DNA from 4 places in the Exiguobacterium sp. s152 genome. Region 4 is predicted to be linked to each of the others. Evidence: riboswitches for the same ligand, from Rfam matches in the RefSeq annotation. Region 4 holds a riboswitch; each other region holds the start of a gene.

Region 1 (4,686 bases), on a different contig from region 4:
ACGAGTAGCGCCCAACTCGTCATCATCAAAATGGTCGCTAGGTTGATGAATAAAAAGCTGACATCGAACGCGCTCGCGGTCAATAAGCTGAAGAGGAACAGCTTGGCGAGGGAAAGCGATAAGTAACTCCAATAATCAAGATATTTCATGAAAGGCCTCCAAACGGTACGGACAAAGTGTGTTCTCTGTCTTGTACCTGTTCGAAGACGGCGAAAAACATGAGGGTGTGCGAATCCAATAAAAAAAGTGAGGCGCGTGGCCTCACTTGATGACAAACGTGTCCCGGAGCTCGATAATCGTGCCTTCCGGGGCTTTCAGTTTACTTAAGTGCCCATCGACGACGAAGTAGATGTTCCCGCCGTGTTTTGGTAAGAACGTCACGCCAAGTGATTCTAGCCGTCTCACTTCCGCTTCGAGGTCATCGACATAAAGCGCGAAGTGGACCGGGCCGGCCACGTGCTTCGAATAAGGTGACAACGTCTCATCGACTTTCGCCGTTTGGAGCTCGATATAAAAATCACCGAGTTTAAGCCAGCTATTGAACGCGCGCGTATGAAAGTCGGGCGACTCCTGAACGAGCTCGAAGCCGAGCGCCTCATAAAATCGTTTGGATGCCTCATAGTCGGGCGTTTGGATGCAGAGATGGTGGATTTGTTTCATGATGTCACTCCTTTCTTTTAGTTTATCCAATCAACGTTCTGAACGGAACTTTTCTTCATGTGAGACGTATAGGACACCGAGGAGGGAATGATGATGAAAATCCAATACGAATTGACAGAAGACGACTATATCCGGTTCAACTTGAGCCATATTAAACGTTCGAAAACAGGAAAGCGGATGATCCTCTTACAGCGAATCATCGGACCACTTATCTTTTTAGGCGCTGCTTTCGTGCTGGCGACGTGGCTCCAAGAGACGGACTGGTGGCTATATGGCATATACGGGATCGCTAGTATTCTATGGTTCCTGTATTATCCAAAATACTTTGAACGGCACGTCCGGAAGCAGACGCGGCGTCTCATCGACGAACGCAGCAACGAAGGCATGATTGGCCCCCACACGATGGATTTGGAGGAGACTGGTCTGCGCGATTTAAATGAGTTCGGCGAGACGCGTGTGTCATGGGCAGGAATCAAGGAAGTCGTCGAGGAGGACGATTATGTGTATCTATACAACTCCTCGGTCAGCGCCTATATTTTGCCGAAGCGCGGACTGGACATGGAAGAGGTGCGCCGATGGCTGCCGATACGCTGACGATTCAACTTGTCGATGACACGAACCGGGAGGCTGTTGTCGCCTTGACCGTCGCTTCTGACCAAGCTCGCTTTATCGAAACAAACGCCGAATCGCTTCGCGAGATGGAAACCGATGTCAAATATGCGTGGCAGTGCTATGCGCTTTGTCGCGATGAGCATCCCGTCGGCTTCATAATGATTGGGGCCGAGAACAAGGTGGAGCGTTACATCTGGCTCGATCGATTTATGATCGATGTGACAGAGCAAGGGAAAGGAATCGGGTCACGCTTTTTACAGTTGGCACTCGTGTGGATTCAAGAGCGATTCGATGTGGATGACCTCATCCTCAGTCTCCATCCGACGAACGAACCGGCGAAACGATTTTATGCGAAGGGTGGATTTGTCGACAGCGGCTTGATTGATGAGGCAAACGGGGAAGAGATTTGGGTGTATCACGTCAAACAGGGACAGCCGTCATAAGTCGGCCGTCCCTGCTTTTGTGGACGATGTATTTTGGACAGCACTGCCCGCTTTGAAAAAGAGAACGATCGCGGCCACTCCGAAAATCGAGATGAACACGTTTTGAAGCAACACATCGACGAACATCGGCTCGCTGGAAAACGTGCCCGTCGCAATCTGAGCATTCCAGCGGGTGAACGTGGCGATGCGTTCGAGCGTGTACAAGAGACCGGACATGAACAGGCAAGCGGTGGCCGCCAATAATAGCGTCAATCGATTCAAGAAATGACCTCCTAATATCTGATATCCTGATTTTACCATTTACTATCGGTGGGAGGGAAGTATTTATCGCTTCGCCGTGAGCGGTCGCAATTGCTTGACCCGAGCCAAGACGATCCAGCCGAGCACGGCCCCAGTCACACTCGAGGCAAGGAAAGCTGGGAAGAAGAACAGCGCCCCGAACTCGCTCCCCATCAATAACTTGGCATACGGGACGGCGACGAGCGAAGCGATGAGGCCAGTCCCGATGACTTCACCACATGCGGCGAAGGCTACGCGGTTCGTCCTCATATAAAAGATACCGGCGAGCAGTGCGCCAATCATACCACCAGGGAACGCGAGGAGCGATCCAGTACCGGTCATGACACGGACGAGTCCGGTCACGAACGCGACGAGCACGGCCCCGATCGGCCCGACGGTGACGGCGGCGATGACGTTCACCATATGTTGAATCGGATAGGCACGGGCGACACCGGTCGGAATCGAGATGAACAGGGAACCGATGACGGCGATGGCGATGAGCATCGCCATCCAAGTGAGTTGTTGAATACGCATAGATAGTCTCCTTTCAAAATGAAAACGCCACTTCTCCAAGTGGAAAAGTGGCGTGGAAAGACAGACGAATCCCACACCACTTCCCTACGCTGGTATGAGCCAGATCAGGTTCGAAGGGTCCGGCGCATGCCGTCTCAGCCCGAAGGCTCCCCTAGTGGTCGTTTATTAACATGAGTATAGCATACCGTCATTTGACGCGGTCGAGCTTTCGTGGCGGAACGCGACATAGATGATTCCGACGAACAGGCCGTACAACAAAAGGGAGAAGACGAGATTGATCAGCCACGGGAGTGTCCCCATGAACACGGCGACGGACGCGTTTTGAAACCAGACGAGCGAGAGCGACAGCCCGACAAAGCTGAGAACGAGCGTTGTCCAAAAGCCGACAGCTCGGCGCTTGAACAGACGCCAAACGAGCAGCCCGATGATGAGACTGACGACGGCCGTCGCCCCTAAGTACATATACAAGATGGCATCGACCGGGTATGAGTAATATACAACGTCCATATCGTTTCCTCCTAGGAGATGATGAAAGAAAGGGTGAACAGGATGAGACAGGCAATCCCATGGCGTGACCGATCGTTTCGTGAACGGTTCGAACGATGGATTGAGGCAAACGTGCCGAATGCGAGGTGGCACGTGATCAAAGATACCGATTTGACGTACTTGCTTGTTGGCGCGCTCAATGAGGAACGTTACTACGCCAAAGCGGTGACCGATATCAGCCGCGGCGAAGCCAATCTGTCGGCGTTTCTGGCCGAGCGGCATCCTCATGTCGTCCCTGACGTCATTGCCATTGATTCAGCCCGGAACTGGTTGCTCATGCGAGACATCGGCGGAGAGGCGTTACGTGAACGACCGGACGTGAGTCGATACGAAGCGGCGTTGCGTCAATACGCACAACTGCAGCGCCAGGAAATCGACCAAATCGAGACCTATTTGTCTTACGGCATCCCGGAACGGCGACCGGCCAAGTTGAAGGATGAAATCCAAACGTATTTGCCTGAGCTCTGTGCTGGGCTTGAGCCATACAAAGCCGAGGCCATACTTGCGCTTGAAGACGAATTGATTGCCATGTGTGACGAGCTCGCGACCGGGATGCCGATGAGCCTCGAGCACGGTGATTTGCACGGCGGTAATATCTTCTGGCGGGAACGGACGAACGATTTGTGTATCCTCGACTGGGGCGACGCGACCGTCACGCATCCGTTTTTCAGCGTGCGTGTATATTGGAACGCGCTGTACGACGTATTGCCGGAAGAGGACGAGGTCGCCTGGTATGAACAGATTCAAACGATGCGCGCGGTTTACTTAGAAGCGTGGAGCGGCGTCGCATCCGACGACGTGCTTTGGCGCCATCTGTTGATTGCCGAGGAGCTCGGTTGCGTCTACCGGGCCTTGTCGTGGTACCTGTACGTGACAAAATATCGGCACAATGCGGCAGCGTCGAGCGATAAGCCGGCGCAATGGCTCAACTTGTTACTCGAGTACCGGGACTTGAAACGACGCTTCCCATAAGTCATTCATGTTTCTCGAGTAGGTTTTCATAATCCGTCTCGCTCCAAAACAGCGGAGCAATCGACTCCGGCCCTTTGAAAATCTCACCGTCTCGGTCGTAGACGATGGCGTAGCCGCCTTCGACTTCAAAGACGATCAAGTCGGCCTTCACTTCCTTGACCCCGTTTCCCGCGATGATGACGTTCTCGAGCGGATCGCGCGCCAGTTGTACGCCCCATTCGTCGAGCTCGACGATGAGCGCGGATGTGTAGGCGTGGCGATTATAGAGCGCCTGAAACTCGTCTTCGGTCAAAACGACGTCCGTCGGTGGGGCACTCGCTCCGTATTTTCGTTTCTCAATCTCTTCGACGAATTGAAGGAACGACGCTTCTTGCCAAAACAGCGGCGCGACCGACTCGGGACCGTTGGCGATGTCTCCATTTTCACTCTCATAGATGGTGGCATAAGTGCCGTCGTCGAGTTTGAACGGATGGATATCGGCGTATGTATGATGGATGCCGTCGCCGGCGATGACGACGTGCTCGAACGTCTCGCGGAACGGGGTGATTCCATCGTTCTCGAGGGCCTTCAAGAGCGGCGGGACTTTTTCGTATTGGTCGAACACGTCCTTGAAGTCTTCGCGCGTCCATGTGGTGATTTC
Region 2 (4,686 bases), on a different contig from region 4:
GCATGGTGTTTCGCGACATAGTATGGTTTCATCTCTTCCGGCCATGCCGAACGATCTTCCGCCTTCAAGGCGCTGACCATGACGAACTGTTTTACATTCCCGTTCGCCTGAGCCGCCTCGACACTTTTCGCCGCGCCGTCAAGGTCGATTAACAGCGTCTTGTCGGCTCCGGTACTACCGCCTGAACCAGCCGCAAAGACGACCACGTCCATCCCAGACATCGCCTGTTCAAGTGACGACACGTCACCTTCGAGGTCGCCTAAAACGGCTTGATAGCCTTTCGATGTAAAGTCGTCGAGTTGCTCTTGTTTCCGCACCATCGCCGTGACTTGATGCTTCCCTTCCTCGTGCAATCGTTCGACGAGCTGTTTTCCAATCTGTCCATTCGCGCCTATTACAAATACGTTCATCTGTCTTCCTCCTCAAATTGAATTCAGAGACAAGCGAAACGCCGTGTGGCCATGGCCACATCCGGTGCAGAAGCGATAGCCGAGATGACGGCGACGCCGTCCGCCCCGTCGTTCCGAATCATCGAAACGTGTTCCGGTAAAATGCCGCCAATCCCCACGATTGGCAGCTCTCGATACAAGGCTCGAACTTGGCGGATGAGCACCGTCCCGTTCACTGCCCTGGCGTCTTCTTTCGAATTCGTCGGGTGGACCGGACCGATGCCCACATAATCCGCATGCTCGATGGCCGCCGCTACTTCTTCGAGCGTGTGCACCGAGACACCAAGCCATTTGTCCGGGCCGATTCGCTCACGAACGCGTGCGGCTTCGGCATCATCCTGTCCGATATGCACGCCGTCGGCATCGATGCGCTCTGCTAGGTCGACGTCATCATTGATGATGAACGGAACATCGTATGAGCGGCAGAGTGTTTGCAACGCTCTCGCCATCGCTTCTTTTTTATCCCCATACAGTGCATGTTTACCTTTTTCGCGAAATTGAAAACATGTCACGCCACATTGAAGTGCCGTTTCCACCGTCTGGAGCATGTCTTCCGCGTTTGCGGTTCCGCAAATAAAATAAAGCCGCAACTGCTCAGCGATGGTTCGTTGTGATGGATTCAAGCGTCACACCTGCCTCTCCATGTGTCGCATACGCCCAGTGATTCGTCGGTCCATGTCCGGCACCGATATCGAGTCCATGCGTGATCGCGCATTGGATGAACCGCTTGGCTGTAACCGTCGCCTCGAGGATGGAATGCCCTTTGGCCAGTTCCGCCGTGAGTGCTGCCGAAAACGTACAACCGGTTCCATGTGTGTCACTCGTCTGGATGCGCGGGGCCGACAAGAGGAACGTCTCTGACGCCGTCATGACCAAATCGTCCGCAGTTGCGCCATCGAGATGTCCGCCTTTTAAGATGACAGCACGGACACCATACGCTAACATCTGCTCTGCTGCTTTAATCCGGTCTTCAAACGTCCGAATCGTCATGCCCGTCAACACTTCCGCTTCCGGCACGTTCGGCGTGACGACGGTCGCGAGCGGCAAGAGGGATGTCTTGAGCGCCTGGACCGCCGAATCCTGAAGTAGCGAGGCCCCGCCTTTCGCAATCATGACCGGGTCAACGACGAGCCGATTGAATGTGTGACGCCGCACCCCATCAGCGACCACCTCGATGCGCGCCGCATCGAACAACATCCCGGTCTTGCACGCCGCAATCGTAAAGTCTGAACCGATTGCATCGAGTTGTTGCGTCACGAGTTCCGGTGACACCGCCTCGACCCCATGCACCCCACGTGTGTTTTGGGCCGTGACGGCCGTCAAAACACTCGTCCCGAACACACCGAGCTCTTGGAACGTCTTCAAATCAGCTTGAATGCCAGCGCCACCGCCCGAATCTGAACCGGCAATCGTCAATACTTGGGGCCGTATCATGACACCACCTCGATACGGTCACTCGGCAACTCGACCGCCGTCATCTTGCCAAGCTCATTCAAGAAGTGAACGGGGAAGTCACCCGGTCCGTCAGCCAAAGCGGTAGCGAGTTCGCCGCACCGGGCATAGCCGGCGAGCGCCGTCGCCGTGGCCGTAACCGCATCCCGTTCGACCGCAAGGAACGCACCGACGACCGCACTGAGTAAACAACCGGTCCCTGTCGTCCGGGCCATCGCGCCAGTACCGCCTTTAATTTCAATCGTCACGTCCCCGTCGCTGACGACATCCGTTTCTCCGGTCACGGCAACGACACAGGTATAGCGTCGTGCCGCCTCACGCGCGATTTGATTCAAATCGTCTCGCGTTTCACCGGCGTCCACACCGCGCGCCGCCGCGTCGAGACCAATCAATGTCGCGATTTCTCCGGCATTCCCACGAATGACCGTCACGCGGACATGTTGCAGAATCGCTTTGGCGACGTCGCGCCGGAATGAGGTCGCCCCGACCCCGACCGGATCGAAGACGACTGGACGACCCGCTTGATTCGCCGCCTGCCCGGCTCGAATCATCGTACGTTCCGTCATTGCATCGAGCGTGCCGATATTAAGCACGAGCGCATCGCTCACGGATGCCATCTCGGCCACTTCTTCGACCGCAGATGCCATGACCGGGGCCGCCCCGATGGCGAGCAGCCCGTTCGCTGAAAAGTTGGCGACGACGATATTCGTGATGTTGTGGATGAGTGGCCGTTCGGCTCTGACTTTGTCCCATAAGTCGCGCTTCATCGTGTTACCCCCGCCGGTAAATCCCACGACTCGAGCGTCCACGCCATCTCCCAAAACGCGTGTTCATAATAACAACTCTTCAAGAACAGCTGCTGATACCGGAATCGCTCTTCCGCGGTCGCCTGTCCGGCGAGCACGTCGAGCCGTTCAATCTGTTCCTCGACGAGGTCGCGGAACCATTCCGACCCGTACGTCGCAATCCACGTCGTATAAATCGGATGATCGGGTGTCGCGTCTTTCAATCGCTCCCCGATCTCATAATAGACCCAGTAGCAAGGCAAGATTGACGCGAGCACGTCGCCGAGCGTCGGCCCAGCCTGTTGCATATGCATCGCATAGGCGTAAGCCGTCGGGGCCGGTTCGAACGTCGCCCACTCCGCCTCCGTCACGTCGAGCAACGTGAAAAACTCACGATGCAGCGCATGCTCCGCTTCAATCGTGTGAAGGGCGTGCGTCAAAAAACGGCTCGCCACTTCCATATTCGGGGCGAGCGTCGCGCCTTTCGCCTGTACTTTCGAAAACTGATTCAAATAATACGAGTCTTGCATGACGTAATGCCGAAATTTCGCCTCGTCGAGTTCACCCGTTCCGAGTTCCCGGACGAACGGGTGATCAAAACTGGCTTGAAACAAAGCATCTGCCTCTTGTCGTAGATGTGCGGTGAATGTCATGTGTTCTCCTCCTTTGTGATTAAAAAAGACGCCGCCTCCCATAACGGAAGCGGCGTCGGATTTACACAAAGTGTACGAGAACAATCGGTTCGCCCACTTCCCTACGCTAGCGTGAACTAGATCAGGTTCAAAGGGTCTGGACCTCGTCCATCTCAGCCGCGTCACGCGACTCCCCTAGTGGTAAACATTATGAAATTCGGTCGTCTACGACCACATCATATCAGTCTTTCCCTGTACTGAAAACCCTTTATCGCGAAAAGCGCCGGTTCAACAACGTTCCCATTTGCGAGAACCGCTCGGTGCCGAGCTTGCGCCGGTTCGACGCGGCGAACACGTAATAATCGACTTTGCCCATGTAATAAATCAAACGCAGGCCGGCCAAGAAGAACGTGATCGTCGTACTGACGGCAAAGCCGACACCGTACCAATCGATGCCTCGCGGCAAGAGCAGTAACGTGAACAACGCGTTCAACGTGAAGAACGAGATGTTGACGAACAACGCCCCGCGCCGGTCCTCGAAATAGAGCAATAACAGCGTCAAGATGAGAATCATCGCATTCGCGAACGCCGCGAGCGTCGTCATCCGAAAGATTTGACCAATCTCATCCGGGACGCCGATCCAACTGACGAACGCGCCCGCCATCAGGATGGCGAACAGCGTCACGACGCCTTGGCTCCGCGCGAGTCGAATCAACTCATTTTTCAATACGGACGTCATCGTCTGTTTCGCCTTCTCGATTTGATGGAGTGCCCCGCCGTAGTTGATCAATCCATAAAACGTACGGTAGCGCTCATAAAATCGGGTCTCGACGGCGACGACGAACAACAGTTGCGTCGGGATAATCGTCAAGTACGACCAAAAGATGGCCGTATCATAATACGGGTTGAACAGGAACGAGTCCGCGATGATGACACGTCCTTCACCGAACCAGATGATGAAATTCGTGACCCAAATCCCGAGCACGTACAACACGCCGATGGCGAACAAGTCCGGATAGCGGTCGAAGTACTTGAAGTACGAGAACTCTTTCACCGCGTAACGGAGCGGGAACGTCCGGAGCATCGCGAAGAATAACCCGAACAACGTCACAATCATCCCGACCGTGAAACCGAGCAACAGCTCGAGACTCGACGGGTCGACCATGAGACGGCTGATCGCATAGACGCTCCCGACCGAGATGAGTCCACCGAGCAAGAAGCTATAGGCCACCGCTTGATAATACTTGGCGGCACTCAAGAACAAGAACATGACCCAGATGACGTTAATCGTCATAAATAAAACGAACAACGTCAGTTTGTACAGAAAATCGAGCGGCGACAATAGCCAAAAGATACTATACAGCAAGC
Region 3 (4,686 bases), on a different contig from region 4:
GATTATCGTCTTAACGAAGATGGACTTGTTGACGGAGTCGGAGCTCGAAACGATTCAAGCAGCAGCAGCTTTATACCGGTCAATCGGCTATGAGGTCATCGAGACGTCGACGGAGAACGGGGCGGGGATCGAACAAATTCGTGGGTCGTTTAAGGAGAAGACGAGCGTGTTCGCCGGACAGACCGGTGTCGGCAAGAGTTCACTCTTGAACGCGGTCGCGCCGGAACTTGAACTCGCGACCGGGAAAATCTCGAAGTCGCTCGGCCGAGGCAAGCACACGACGCGTCACGTCACGCTCATCACGCTCGCTGACGGGCTCGTCGCTGACACGCCTGGTTTCTCGAGCCTCGAGTTCCCAGAAGAACTCGCAGTCGAGGAGATGCGCTGGTGCTTCCCTGAGTTTGTCGAACGGCATGACGACTGCAAATTCCGGGGCTGTGCCCATTTGAACGAACCGGGTTGTGCCGTCAAAGCGGCCGTCGAGGCGGGAGAAATCGCTTCCACCCGTTACGAGAATTATGTTACGTTTATGGCAGAGTTAAACGATAGACAACGGAGGTACTGACATGATTAAAATTGCACCATCAATTTTAGCGGCGGACTTCGCCAACCTAGAGGCAGAAGTGAAGGCGGTCCAAGAAGCCGGCGCGGATTATATCCATTTTGATGTCATGGACGGTCAATTCGTCCCGAACATCTCGATTGGTCTCCCGGTACTCGCAAGCTTACGGAAGAAGTCGGACATGGTACTCGACGTCCATTTAATGATCGACCAGCCGGAGCGCTTCGTCGAAGACTTCATCAAAGCGGGAGCGGATATCGTCACAGTTCACGTTGAAGCGACGAACCATTTGCATCGCGTGCTTCAACAAATTAAGGCGGCCGGAGCCAAGTGTGGCGTCGTTCTCAACCCGCATACGCCGCTATCGTTGATTGAACACGTGCTCGGTGACGTCGACATGGTCCTTCTCATGACGGTGAACCCTGGCTTTGGGGGTCAGAAGTTCATCGAATCGGTCGTGCCGAAAATCGCGGCGTTGAACGAGATGCGCCAAGCGCGCCGTCTCGACTTTGAAATCGAGATTGACGGCGGCGTCAACGCGGAGACGGCGAAATTATGTATCGATGCCGGTGCTGACGTGCTCGTGGCCGGCTCGGCCATCTATAACGAGCCGAGCTATAAAGACGCAATCGATAGCATTCGCAACGCATCTCGTGTATAATCGTCCATAGAACAACAAATATTGTCGCAAGGGGTGTCACATTCTGTGGCTGAGAGGCATACGCTAACCCTTTGAACCTGTTCCGTTCACACGGACGTAGGGATGTGGCGAAAATGCACGTTGCTACTCGATAGCAGCATGGCGTTTACGTCATGCTGCTTTTTGTCGTTCGCTCATAATTTAAGGAGGGAAATAGATGAAACAACGTTTAAAATTACAGGCGCTCATTGAAATCTCATTGTTCGCCGCACTCGGTTTGATTTTTGATTTGCTCATCCCGTTCCGGATGCCGCAAGGCGGGTCAATCAGCTTGGCGATGTTGCCGATTTTCGTGATGGCGTATCGTCACGGCTTGAAAGGCGGACTTGCGACCGGTGCACTCGTCGGAACGCTGCAATTGCTGTTCGGGGCCTACATCTTCACGCCGGTCCAGTTCCTGCTCGACTACACGTTCGCTTACGGTGTCGTCGGTATGGCGGGACTGTTCGCGGGTCAAGTGAAACGAGCCGCCAAAGATGAGGCAAAAAAGACGCTCGTCGTCTATTTGGTGCTCGGCGCGCTCCTCGGCTCACTGCTTCGTTACGGCGCCCACGTCTTGTCGGGGATCGTCTTCTTCGCCGAATACGCGGAAGGTCCGGTCGTCGCCTACTCGTTCGCCTATAACATGACGTACATGCTCCCGTCCTTCCTCGTGTCGGCCGTCGTCCTCGTCCTCTTGTTCGTCTCGGCGCCGCGCTTCGCGACGCTCGCGACCCGGGACGTCCGCTAATGCGGGTGTTGATTGTGGCGGCCAGCCCGGAACCAATCTCGGGACTCCCGCGTGACGTCGATTACATCATCGGCGTCGATGGGGGGTACGAGACACTGTTGAACCACGGGCTGAACCCAGATCTCGTCGTCGGCGATTTCGACTCCTTCACGGGCGAAGTGCCGATCGACGCCGTCCGTTATCCATCTGAGAAAGATGTGACCGACCTCGAGATCGCTCTCGAGGCGGCACGGGGGCATGGCGCGACTGAGATGCTCGTATACGGCGCGCTCGGCGGCCGGCTCGATATGACGCTCAGCAATATCGGTCTGCTCGAGGCGTATCCGGAGATGCGTCTTGTCACGGCAGGGCAGACGGTACGACTCGTAGGGTCGGGACGCTATGAACTCCCGCGTCAAGACGGTCACTATTTGTCGCTCATCCCATGGAAACAGGCGAACGTGACCATCCGCGGCGTCAAATATCCGCTCGACCGTCACGATGTCGTCAGCCATGAGGCGCTCACCATCTCGAACGAATGGGACGATGAAACGGCGGACTTGATCGTGCACGAAGGTATGGTGCTCATGCTGTATGTCAAAAAATGAACACAAAAAAATCCCATCGGCGAATGCCGCTGGGATTTATTTCGTTCGTGTATAAAAATTATACGCGTTCGACGAGACCTGATTTAAGAGCGCGAGCTGAAACCCAAACTCGTTTAGGTTTACCGTCAACGAGAATACGAACTTTTTGTACGTTTACACCCCAAGTGCGTTTTGTCTTGTTGAGTGCGTGCGAACGGTTGTTACCTGATTTAGGTGATTTACCTGTTACGTAGCATTTACGTGCCATGCGTTTCCCCTCCTTTTTTATGTGGGTTCGTCCTAATAGACACTCGTTTATATTAGCACGGGTTTTTTCACGATGCAACTAGAAAATCATAGGATGACAAGAAAAAAACTTGACATTACTGGAAAGGATTTTAATAATGAATGAGGGTTACGGCTACAATTGACCGAGTTTATGGAGCAGGTTCTTTTAATAACTAGGTACTTATTGTAGAATGTAGTGAAGGAATCATTCCGAATAAAGGAGGCTACTCCATATGGCAATTGAAATGAAGACAACATATGGCAATATTGACATCACGAACGACGTGGTCGCGACACTCGCAGGCGGTGCGGCGATGGAATGTTTCGGCGTTGTGGGAATGGCGTCTCAAGCTCAATTGAAAGACGGGATCGCAGAACTATTGAAACGTGAAAACTACGCCCGAGGCGTGGTCGTACGTCAAGATGGAGAAGACGTACATATCGACATGCACATCATTGTAAGCTACGGGACGAAAGTGTCGGAAGTCGCATACAACGTGCAAAGCCGTGTAAAATACACGCTCGGTGAAACTTTAGGATTAAACGTTTCGTCGGTAAACATATTCGTACAAGGCGTTCGTCTGACGAATGACTGACGAGAACGAAGGAGGATTTGGTGTGGGTTTAAAACGTTTAGATGGATTGGTGTTCGCGAACATGGTCGCGAACGGTGCAGCCAACTTGAGCCAGAATGCGGATTATGTAGATTCGCTTAACGTCTTCCCGGTGCCGGACGGCGACACGGGGACGAACATGAATTTGACGATGACATCGGGTGCGAAAGAAGTGGCCGCACTCAACTCGGCGAATATCGCTGACGTCTCATCGAAGTTTGCACGCGGTCTCTTGATGGGGGCACGTGGGAACTCGGGCGTTATTTTGAGCCAGTTGTTCCGTGGTTTCGGTAAAGCAATCGAAGGCAAGACAGAAGTGTCGACAGTCGATTTCGCCGAAGCGTTGAAACGTGGCGTCGATACGGCATACAAGGCGGTTATGAAACCGGTTGAAGGAACGATTTTGACGGTTGCTCGTGAAGCGGCCGACGAAGCGCTCCGTGCTTCAGAGTCGACGAGCGACTTCAACGAGTTCATGGAACTCGTGATTGTCGAAGCGAAAGCTTCACTCGAACGGACACCGGACTTATTGCCGGTCTTAAAAGAAGTCGGCGTCGTCGATTCAGGCGGCCAAGGCTTGCTCGTCATTTATGAAGGGTTCCTCGCAAGCCTCGAAGGCAAAGAACTTGAGAAACCACATGCACCGGTCATGGATGCGCTCATTGAAGCTGAACATCATGCCCACGCCGCGCAAGGATTCATGTCGACGGAAGACATCGAATTCGGCTATTGCACGGAAATCATGGTCCGGTTCCAAGACGAGAAATTGAAGGACGCGCCGTTCAACGAGGACACGTTCCGCAATGAATTGTCTGAACTCGGTGACTCGCTCCTCGTCGTCGCAGACGAAGAGTTGCTCAAAGTTCACGTTCACGTCGAGACGCCAGGTGACGTCATCACGAAAGGACAGCGTTACGGGGAACTCGTCGCTGTCAAAATCGAGAACATGCGTCAACAGCACTCGACCATCTTAGAAGAAGAGCATGGCGCCAACCAGCACGGCGTTCAAACGGCTGCTCCGACGGCTCCGAAGGCGAAAGCGCCGTTCGCGATCGTCACGGTCGCGATGGGCGAAGGTGTCAGTGAATTGTTCCGTTCACTCGGGGCGGCCCACGTCATCGAGGGCGGTCAGACGATGAACCCATCGACGGAAGATATCGTCAAGGCAATTGAAGCGGCCAACGCGGATCACGTCTTCATCTTCCCGAACAACTCGAACATCATCA
Region 4 (4,686 bases):
GTTTGGACGATAAGGAGGTAAAGAAATGGTGAAGCGATTGCTCGTTCGTGCAGGCATCGGTTTGGCACTCGCGGCAGTGGCCCGGGTCGGGATCCAAAAACTATTGGATGCGAACCGGGAAGACGACCACACGTATTTGAATCCGCGCTGGGATGAGGCCCCGAGTGTCGATGCCGATAAGGATGAGGATGAGGTCGGTCTGACGCAGCTCGATTCGATTTATCGGGCCGAGTGGCAGGCGAACACGTATCCCCGCTCCGAGGCGGAACGCAAGGCGTTGGAAGAATAGGGAAAGGAACACGTCTGGGAACGGGCGTGTTTTTTTCTTGACAAGACAATGGTGACCCGTCATTATCTAAAAAGTAATGATTACGATTTAGGAGTGGGGATATATGAAACGAATTCCAATCACGGTGCTGTCCGGTTATTTAGGGAGCGGCAAGACGACGTTGATGAATCATCTGTTGAACAATCGGTCAGGTAAGAAATATGCGGTCATCGTCAACGACATGAGCGAGTTGAACATCGACGAACGATTGATTGAGCAGGGCGGTTTCTCGCGGACGGACGAAAAATTGGTCGAGCTATCGAACGGCTGCATTTGTTGCACGCTTCGTGAGGACCTGCTCGAAGCGGTACAGGACATCACGAACGACCGTGAACTCGACGGGATTATCATCGAATCATCCGGCATCTCAGAACCGATTCCGGTCGCTCAAACGTTTACATACGCCGATGACGCCCTCGGGATCGATTTAACGAGCCGCGTCTATATCGATGCGATGGTGACCGTCGTCGATGCATATCGATTCTTGAAAGATTTTAACTCGGGCGAGTCACTCCATGAACGCAAGCAGGCCATCGATGAGACGGACGTCCGTGAAGTCGTCGATCTGCTCGTCGATCAAATCGAGTTCGCGGACATCATCGTCTTGAACAAGGCGGACCGCGTGACAGAGACGGAAGTCGACGAGATGGCCGGGCTGTTAAAGGCGCTCAATCCTACCGCCAAACTGTTGACGTCGGTCCTTGCGAACGTAGAATTGACCGAGCTGTTAGACGTCAATCTGTTCGATTTCGAGCAGGCGATGCATGCCGCCGGCTGGATTCACGAGCTTGAGGCGGAAGTACATACGCCGGAGACAGAAGAGTACGGCATCAGCTCGTTCGTCTATCGTCGACGCCGTCCGTTCCACCCGGAGCGGCTTCATGCGTGGATCGAGGCGTTCCCGGAACAAGTCGTCCGCGCCAAAGGGTTCTTATGGATTGCTTCTCGAAACGACCTCGCCTGCCTGTTCTCGCAAGCGGGGTACGCCTCGACGCTTGAACACGCAGGACGTTGGCTCGCGACGCTGCCGAAGGAAGAGCGTCGTCTTATGTTCGCAGCAGAACCCGAGCTCGCCGCCGATTACGTCGAGCCGTACGGGGACCGTCAGACGGAGCTCGTCTTGATTGGGCAGCGGATGGAGCGTTCGGTCATCGAGGCCGGACTCGACGCGTGTCTGTTGACAGACGAGGAGATGACCCTCGATTGGACGACGTTGCAAGATACGCTTCCGGGGAACGGTATCGTGACTTTCACATAAACCGTTTACAAATCCGGAGTGGTCGTCTATACTTTTCGTTGCATAGACAACCGCATACATTGGACTACACTAGGGGTGCTTCGGCTGAGATGTGAGCATGGCTCCAATCCCTTATGACTCGATCCGGGTAATACCGGCGTGAGGAAGTGTGGCACTTTTTCTAATGGATTTGTAAATTGGACGAGTGGCCGCATTCTCATGGATGCGGCTTTTTTGTGTACATACAATTAAGGGGGAATAGAACATGAACAATCAATGTGAAAGGAGTCCGATCGTCGGATTCCGCTTTACGCTGAGCCCAATGACGTCTGATTTTGTGAGTGTCATCAAAGGGGCATTGAAGGAGACGAACTTGCAAAACGTCTGGCGACATACCGACGACGTCTCGACGGTCATCCGTGGACGAAGTGAGCATGTGTTCGATGTGGCCAAAGCCGTCCTGTCACATGCGACGAAGACAGGAGAACATGTGTCGATGAGCGGGACGTTCTCGGTCGGCTGCCCAGGCGACACGGCAGGAGACAATCTGCTCGACGTGACGACTGAGCCGGGGAATGGCACGGCGGGCTCGCAGTACGTATCTTCACAATTTGCACTCTATCCGCTCGGGGACCCGAAGTATATGGACATCATCTACGAAGAAATTGCGTTTGCGAAAGAGCGTGGCGTTTTCAATGACTCGATGCATTATGCCTCGGGTATTCACGGCGACATCGAACCGGTGTTTTCATTTTACGAGGCGACGTTCGACCGCGTCCGTGCGAAGACGAGCCATGTCGTCATGACGGTCACGTTCAGCGTGAACAGCCCGTCACACGAGGGACAGCAGCATGCTTAAGTCGTGGAAGTTAAAAGAAATCGTCTTGTTGGCCATTTTATCGGTCGTATTCGCTGTCGTCTATTTGGCGTTCGTCCATGTCGGGAATCTATGGGCAGGCTTGATTGGACCAATCGCGTACGAATGGATTTTTGGGATTTGGTTCATCGTCTCGATTATTGCGGCTTATATCATCCGCCGACCTGGCGCAGCATTTTTGTCAGAAGTGCTTGCGGCGACGATTGAGATGATGATTGGTAACGCGATTGGACCTCGTATTATTTTAGTCGGGATCATTCAAGGACTTGGTGCTGAAGCGGCGTTTGCGGTCACGGGCTACAAGCGATATGACCTTTGGGTGCTCATGCTGGCCGGATTTGGTGCAGCTGCGACGAGTTTCGCGTATACGTATGTCATGGGTGGACTCGTTGCCCTCAGTCCGACATACGTAGCGACGATGTTCGCGTTACGTGCGACAAGCGGAATGCTCATTGCCGGTCTGGGAGGTAAGATTTTGAGCGACTTGTTGCTTCGTACGGGTGCGCTCGAAGGGTATGCCCTCGCGCGTAAGGGACGAGTACATGGTTGAGGCAGAACAGCTGGCGTTCCGCTATCCGGACAAACAGCGCGAAGTATTGACAGACATCACGCTTCAATTAACGGCTGGGAGGACGCTCATCACAGGGGCGAGCGGATCGGGGAAATCGACATTGTTCTCTTTGATGAATCGTCTGTACCCGGATAACTGCGATGGCATCGTGACAGGCAAATTACATTTGTTTGACCGCTCTTACGACACGTATACAGCTGGTGAGGTGAATCGTCGTGTTGGAACGGTGTTTCAAGATCCTGACAGTCAATTCGTCATGCAGACGGTCGAGGAGGAATTGATTTTCACACTTGAAAATTTTGCCGTGGCGAGGGACGAGATGATGGCGCGTGTGGCCACGATTTTAGCGGAATTGCAGTTGACCGATTATCGTGACCGAGTCATTCATGACCTGTCAGGTGGTGAAAAGCAACAAATCGCTGTCGCCTGTGCTTTGATCGGGAAGCCGGAATGGCTACTACTCGATGAGCCGCTCGCGCACCTTGATCCCGAAACCTCAACCCGTTTCGTTCAGTGGCTCGACAACGTCGCACAGACGGTAAACGTTGTCGTCATCGAACATCGACCCTTCCTATGGGGCGGGTTCTTCGATAGAGAAGTGGAGCTCGTGAACGGACGCATCAACTATGACGGACCGTTCGTTGCCCGCCCGGATTATACGTTCTCTCCGGTTAAGGTGACACAAGGAAATACTGTTTTATTTCACGTACCGCAATTGAAACGAATAACATTCAAACTAGCAGCGAGCGAGCTGACCGTCGCCGAGGGTGATCTCATTGCCGTACTTGGTCGAAACGGCAGTGGCAAATCGACTTGGCTCAAGAGCCTTGCCCGCGAACATCAAGAAGTCGGACTCGTCCCACAATCTCCGGCTCGTCTGTTTATCACGAGTGATGTGACACGTGAACTCGCATATGGCCATAATCGTCCGATTGAGGACATCATGAACCGGCTCGGGCTTGGACCGTTTCGTAACGACCATCCACTCTCGCTTAGTCACGGTCAAAAACGAAGGCTCGCCATCGGGGTGATGATGCTCTCGAATAAACGGCTCATCGCGTTCGATGAACCAACTGCTGGACAGGATGAGATATCGCTTCGTGCGCTTTATGAATTGATGGTTGAACGAACCCGCGCCGGCCAGACGGTTCTGTTTGTGACGCACGACCTTAGTTTCGCCAGAATCGCGAACACATATTACTTGATGCGTGAAGGTTACTTGAGTGGGCCATATGATGCATCGCTCTGGAATGAGACAGAGCTTCTACAAGCTCACGGTTTATTGCTGGAGGAATCGTGATGACGTTTCATGAGATGAACCCGACGATTAAATTTCTGACCGTCACGTTGCTCATGTTCGGTCTCGCCTTTATGTACAATCCATGGACGCCGCTTGCTGTATTCATCGGAACGCTTATACTTCAAATTCTCTTTTCTAACGTGAACTGGAAACGCTGGGGGCTGTTCATGATTCCGTTTTTATTCACCGCGCTCGGGACATTGTGGACGACGCTCGTCTTTGGAAAAGAGGCGGGCGGGGAGGTCATGTTCACGCTGTTCGGCAACGACGTGACCGTCGAAAATGTGATGCTAGCATCGACGCTCTCCTTACGGGTATTAGCATTCACCGCGTTATCACTCCTATTCACACTGACGACGGACCCCAAACGGTT

Evidence for each region. Region 4 has a riboswitch for thiamine pyrophosphate ahead of KNP72_RS00120 (YkoF family thiamine/hydroxymethylpyrimidine-binding protein). Riboswitches for the same ligand answer to the same signal wherever they lie in the genome.
Region 1: linked by a shared signal. The riboswitch ahead of thiW (energy coupling factor transporter S component ThiW) and the one ahead of KNP72_RS00120 (YkoF family thiamine/hydroxymethylpyrimidine-binding protein) in region 4 are both predicted to bind thiamine pyrophosphate.
Region 2: linked by a shared signal. The riboswitch ahead of tenA (thiaminase II) and the one ahead of KNP72_RS00120 (YkoF family thiamine/hydroxymethylpyrimidine-binding protein) in region 4 are both predicted to bind thiamine pyrophosphate.
Region 3: linked by a shared signal. The riboswitch ahead of thiT (energy-coupled thiamine transporter ThiT) and the one ahead of KNP72_RS00120 (YkoF family thiamine/hydroxymethylpyrimidine-binding protein) in region 4 are both predicted to bind thiamine pyrophosphate.

What each region holds. Positions count from the first base shown of each region.
Region 1 covers NZ_JACSLX010000006.1:14,541-19,226, forward strand. The annotation lists gene KNP72_RS11155 (LTA synthase family protein) at 1-149, opposite strand, end outside; gene KNP72_RS11160 (VOC family protein) at 262-660, opposite strand; gene KNP72_RS11165 (YcxB family protein) at 754-1,254, shown strand; gene KNP72_RS11170 (GNAT family N-acetyltransferase) at 1,236-1,715, shown strand; gene KNP72_RS11175 (hypothetical protein) at 1,710-1,976, opposite strand; gene thiW (energy coupling factor transporter S component ThiW) at 2,040-2,528, opposite strand; TPP riboswitch at 2,593-2,691, opposite strand; gene KNP72_RS11185 (hypothetical protein) at 2,694-3,035, opposite strand; gene KNP72_RS11190 (aminoglycoside phosphotransferase family protein) at 3,078-4,046, shown strand; gene KNP72_RS11195 (hypothetical protein) at 4,048-4,686, opposite strand, start outside.
Region 2 covers NZ_JACSLX010000006.1:59,372-64,057, reverse strand. The annotation lists gene KNP72_RS11480 (SDR family oxidoreductase) at 1-410, opposite strand, end outside; gene thiE (thiamine phosphate synthase) at 434-1,072, opposite strand; gene thiD (bifunctional hydroxymethylpyrimidine kinase/phosphomethylpyrimidine kinase) at 1,044-1,883, opposite strand; gene thiM (hydroxyethylthiazole kinase) at 1,880-2,668, opposite strand; gene tenA (thiaminase II) at 2,665-3,339, opposite strand; TPP riboswitch at 3,421-3,525, opposite strand; gene pelG (exopolysaccharide Pel transporter PelG) at 3,587-4,686, opposite strand, start outside.
Region 3 covers NZ_JACSLX010000002.1:101,303-105,988, reverse strand. The annotation lists gene rsgA (ribosome small subunit-dependent GTPase A) at 1-565, shown strand, start outside; gene rpe (ribulose-phosphate 3-epimerase) at 567-1,223, shown strand; TPP riboswitch at 1,243-1,343, shown strand; gene thiT (energy-coupled thiamine transporter ThiT) at 1,420-1,992, shown strand; gene KNP72_RS04560 (thiamine diphosphokinase) at 1,992-2,579, shown strand; gene rpmB (50S ribosomal protein L28) at 2,638-2,826, opposite strand; gene KNP72_RS04550 (Asp23/Gls24 family envelope stress response protein) at 3,080-3,442, shown strand; gene KNP72_RS04545 (DAK2 domain-containing protein) at 3,465-4,686, shown strand, end outside.
Region 4 covers NZ_JACSLX010000001.1:18,869-23,554, reverse strand. The annotation lists gene KNP72_RS00135 (SMP-30/gluconolactonase/LRE family protein) at 1-13, shown strand, start outside; gene KNP72_RS00130 (hypothetical protein) at 26-289, shown strand; gene KNP72_RS00125 (GTP-binding protein) at 393-1,586, shown strand; TPP riboswitch at 1,648-1,748, shown strand; gene KNP72_RS00120 (YkoF family thiamine/hydroxymethylpyrimidine-binding protein) at 1,831-2,424, shown strand; gene KNP72_RS00115 (ECF transporter S component) at 2,417-2,992, shown strand; gene KNP72_RS00110 (ABC transporter ATP-binding protein) at 2,985-4,313, shown strand; gene KNP72_RS00105 (energy-coupling factor transporter transmembrane component T family protein) at 4,313-4,686, shown strand, end outside.